2 regions of the Pseudomonas sp. P1_C12 genome follow, and region 1 is predicted to be linked to the other one. Evidence: predicted binding sites of a transcription regulator. Region 1 holds the regulator's gene; the other holds the start of a gene.
The links. Region 1 encodes FliA, which starts transcription of late flagellar genes. Its sites were predicted from a motif close to CTAAAGTTTNNNNNNNNNNNGCCGNTAA; they were not measured.

Region 1 (2,403 bases):
GGTCCTGGCAACCACCAGCCAGAAACAGGTTCTAACCGCCGCCTATCATAGTTACAAGCGTTGCGGGCTCGCGGGCTGCATCCTGACTAAACTGGATGAAACGGCTAGTCTGGGCGAGGTGTTGAGCCTGGCCGTCAGTCATGAGCTGCCGGTGGCCTACCTGACCGATGGCCCGCGGATTCCGGATGATCTCCATCTGCCGCGCCGTCATCAGTTGGTCAGTCGCGCCGTCAGCGTGCAAATGCAGGAAGAACCCAGCGAAGAAGCCATGGCTGACATGTTCGCTGATATTTACCACAGCCAAACCAAGCAGGTTGGCTAAGGTAGTAATGAACAGTTTTTGTACCTACATCGATGGTCTGCCATGCATTGTTCCGTTTGTGAACGCGCAGCCAGTAATGTGGCCTCCGTCTATGCAAGACAAGGTAAAGAAATAACATGGGCAGCATGCATCCCGTACAGGTGATCGCGGTGACCGGCGGCAAAGGTGGCGTCGGGAAAACTAATGTGTCAGTGAACTTGTCCCTGGCTCTGGCTGAGCTTGGCCGGCGCGTCATGCTGTTGGACGCCGACCTGGGGCTGGCGAACGTCGACGTTCTGCTGGGCCTGACACCCAAACGTACCCTGGCCGACGTGATCGAGGGCCGCTGCGAACTGCGCGATGTACTGCTGCAGGGACCCGGCGGCATCCGTATCGTTCCGGCCGCATCCGGCACTCAGAGCATGGTGCATCTGAGCCCCGCGCAACACGCCGGCCTGATCCAGGCCTTCAGCGATATCGGCGACAACCTCGACGTATTGGTGATCGATACCGCGGCGGGCATTGGTGACTCGGTAGTCAGTTTCGTTCGCGCAGCCCAGGAAGTGCTGCTGGTGGTGTGCGACGAGCCGACCTCGATCACTGACGCCTACGCATTGATCAAATTGCTTAACCGTGACTACGGCATGAACCGCTTCCGCGTCCTGGCCAACATGGCCCAGAGCCCGCAGGAAGGGCGCAACCTGTTCGCCAAGTTGACCAAGGTCACGGATCGCTTCCTCGACGTCGCCCTGCAATACGTCGGCGCTGTGCCTTACGACGAAAGCGTGCGCAAGGCCGTGCAAAAGCAGCGCGCTGTCTACGAGGCGTTCCCGCGTTCCAAGTGCTCGCTGGCATTCAAGGCGATCGCACAGAAGGTCGATACCTGGCCGCTGCCTGCCAACCCGCGCGGGCACCTGGAGTTTTTCGTCGAGCGCCTCGTGCAGCAGACAGCAGGACCGGTTCTATGACAGCAAGCGGTTACAACCTCTACAAAAAATCGGCGCGTGATGCGCAGTACGAGCTGATCGAGCGTTACGCGCCGCTGGTTAAACGCATTGCCTACCACTTGTTGGCGCGCCTGCCGGCCAGTGTCCAGGTCGAAGACCTGATCCAGGCCGGGATGATCGGCCTGCTTGAGGTGTCGACCAAATATGACGCCAGCAAAGGCGCCAGTTTCGAGACGTACGCGGGCATTCGAATCCGCGGCGCCATGCTCGATGAGGTGCGCAAGGGGGACTGGGCGCCACGTTCGGTTCACCGCAATACGCGCATGGTCAGCGACGCCATTCGCTCGATTGAAGCGAAAACCGGCCGTGACGCTAAAGATCACGAAGTTGCGGCCGAACTCCAATTGAGTCTCGACGATTACTACGGGATTTTGAACGACACCCTGGGCAGCCGGCTGTTCAGTTTCGACGATCTGTTGCAGGACGGCGAACACGAAGGTCTGCACGAGGATGGCGCGAGTGCTCATATCGAGCCGTCACGCGATCTGGAAGATGAACGCTTCCAGGCTGCGCTGGCGGAGGCGATTGCCAATTTGCCGGAGCGTGAGCGACTGGTGTTGGCGCTGTACTACGACGAAGAGTTGAACCTCAAGGAAATCGGTGAGGTCCTGGGGGTCAGCGAATCTCGGGTCAGCCAGTTACACAGCCAGTGCGCGGCCCGTTTGCGGGGGCGTTTGGGGGAGTGGCGAGCGCGCTGAAGGCAGTGTGGGGGACACTGCGAACGAGGCCGGTGTGGTGTTGAACTGCGCCGGTCGCGATCTGTTGTGCTCCAGACAGTCATTGAGTGCTTTGCCGGATTGATTGAAATGGCGCGTCCAGGTGCTGGGCGCGTTTAAGACTGCTTGGAGGTCGAATTGGACAAGAACATGAAAATCCTCATCGTTGATGACTTCTCAACGATGCGGCGGATCATCAAGAACCTGCTGCGTGACCTTGGGTTCACCAACACCGTCGAGGCCGACGATGGCACTACCGCCATTCCGGTGCTCAACAGCGGAAGCATCGACTTTCTGGTAACGGACTGGAACATGCCTGGCATGACCGGTATCGATCTGCTGCGCCACGTGCGTGCCGATGAAAAGCTCAAGCACCTGC
Region 2 (2,403 bases), on a different contig from region 1:
ACCCAGGTCAGCGGTGAAGGTCACCACTTCACAGTTATAAGTATCCTGCAGCCACTTGAGGATCACCGAAGTGTCCAGGCCGCCGGAATACGCCAGAACGACCTTGTTTACGTCCGCCATGCCATCACTCCACGGGGTTCTACGGAAAGCCGGGAAGTCTACCGCTCATACAGAATAATTTACAGTGGCGCGACAGCTTATGACGACGAAGCGACAGATTCTGTCGAGGGCGCGACGATGACCGCCGGGTCAGGAAGTTGCCGAAGTGGCCGCTTTCGTCGCTTGCGGGGCGACTTGTTCCACAGGTGCTCCGCGCTCCAGGCGTACCGCTACCCGTCGGTTCTTCGCGCGGTTGGCGTTGTTGGTATTAGGCGCCAACGGATAACGCTCACCATGGAAACGCACGGTGATTTGCGACTCCTGGATGCCGTTGGCCTTGAAGAACTCCATCACTGCCAGGGCCCGGCGCCGCGACAAGTCGCGGTTGGTCAGACGGTTGCCACTGTTGTCGGAGTGACCGTCGAGCTCGATGCGATTGACCGTCGGATCGGCCTTCATGTACTCCAGCATCACCTGCAGCTTGGCCTTCGCGGCGCCGTCGAGCTCGATTCCGCCGCCGGGGAAGCCGATTTCGGATTGTTTCACCTGCTCAAAGTTCTGCGGCAACAGTTTGGCCACGCAGCTTTGGTAATCGGCAAACGCCTTGGTGAACCTGACCGGCAGCAAGCGCACTTCCGACACCCGGCCATCCCCCGCGAAATGGCGAACCACCGGGCTGCGACCGTCCATCAGTCCGCTGATCAGGCGTCCGGCCTGAACCTGTGAACTGTTGAACACCACGTTGCCGCTGCCGATTCTCACCGTGCCCAGGTTGATATCGTTACGCCCCGGTTGCCACGGCGCGGCAGCGGCCAGCAGCGTCGCCGAGCCACCGCCAATCATCGGGTTGTAGGTTTTCAGACGAAACGTCGCCTGCTCACCGGCACGACGCACGAACTCGCCCGAACCGAAGTCGGTAATCGGCTGAGTCATGCGGCATTCGAACTTGTCACCCTCGACCGTCCACTCAATGCTCTCCAGACGGGTCTGGAAAGTGAGCGCCATCGCGGGAAGGCTGGCAAACACACTGAGCAAGGCTAAAAAACGCTGGCGCACGGGAGGCTCCACTGGCTTCTACAACAAAAAGACCGACACACACATGTTTACGGCATACCCGTTGGATATCGGAAGCTTCGCGCAAAACTTGATAGCGAGTGCCTGCAAGAGTCTTTTCCGGTAGCATTCCCTTGAGTTTGACCCGCCTGGAATCCCCTCATGTCCGACCGCCTGACCCTGCTGCGTCCCGACGACTGGCATATTCATCTTCGCGATGGTGCCGTATTGACCAATACCGTCGCGGATGTCGCGCGCACCTTTGGCCGCGCCATCATCATGCCCAACCTGGTTCCACCGGTGCGCAACGCGGCCGAAGCCGACGGCTATCGCCAGCGGATTCTCGCTGCCCGCCCGGCCGGCAGCCTGTTCGAGCCACTGATGGTCCTGTACCTGACCGACCGCACCCAGCCTGAAGAAATTCGCGAGGCCAAGGCCAGCGGATTCATTCACGCCGCCAAGCTGTACCCGGCCGGCGCGACCACCAACTCGGACTCTGGCGTCACCAGCATCGACAAGATTTTCCCCGCACTCGAGGCCATGGCCGAAGTCGGGATGCCGTTGCTGGTTCACGGTGAAGTCACCCGTGGTGATGTCGACGTGTTCGACCGCGAAAAAATCTTCATCGATGAACACATGCGCCGTGTGGTCGAGCGCTTCCCGACCCTCAAAGTGGTCTTCGAGCACATCACCACCGCGGACGCCGTGCAGTTCGTCAACTCGGCTTCGGCCAACGTCGGCGCGACCATCACGGCTCACCACCTGCTGTACAACCGTAACCACATGCTGGTGGGCGGGATCCGGCCGCACTTCTATTGCCTGCCGATCCTCAAGCGCAATACCCACCAGGAAGCCCTGCTCGACGCCGCCACCAGCGGCAGCGAGAAGTTCTTCCTCGGCACCGACTCGGCGCCCCACGCCCAGCACGCCAAGGAAGCGGCCTGCGGTTGCGCCGGTTGCTACACCGCCTATGCGGCAATCGAGATGTATGCCGAAGCCTTCGAACAGCGCAATGCGCTGGACAAGCTCGAGGCCTTCGCCAGCCTCAACGGCCCGCGCTTCTACGGCCTGCCGGCCAACACCGATCGCATCACCCTGGTCCGCGAAGAATGGACCACCCCGACCAGCCTGCCATTTGGCGAGCTGACCGTTATCCCGCTGCGCGCCGGTGAAAAACTGCGCTGGCGCCTGCTGGAGGAACACGCGTGAGTGAAGACCATTTCGACGACGAACTGGAAGGCAACGGCGGCG

Region 2: the regulator FliA is predicted to act here: its motif matches at 1,221-1,248, upstream of AC1D19_RS06425 (flagellar protein MotY).

The regions. Positions count from the first base shown of each region.
Region 1 is NZ_JBFUAE010000002.1:326,871-329,273, reverse strand. Features, by position in the region: gene flhF (flagellar biosynthesis protein FlhF) at 1-322, shown strand, start outside; gene fleN (flagellar synthesis regulator FleN) at 439-1,269, shown strand; gene fliA (RNA polymerase sigma factor FliA) at 1,266-2,006, shown strand; gene AC1D19_RS04500 (chemotaxis response regulator CheY) at 2,175-2,403, shown strand, end outside.
Region 2 is NZ_JBFUAE010000003.1:224,255-226,657, reverse strand. Features, by position in the region: gene AC1D19_RS06430 (argininosuccinate synthase) at 1-120, opposite strand, end outside; gene AC1D19_RS06425 (flagellar protein MotY) at 250-1,155, opposite strand; gene pyrC (dihydroorotase) at 1,315-2,361, shown strand; gene rnt (ribonuclease T) at 2,358-2,403, shown strand, end outside.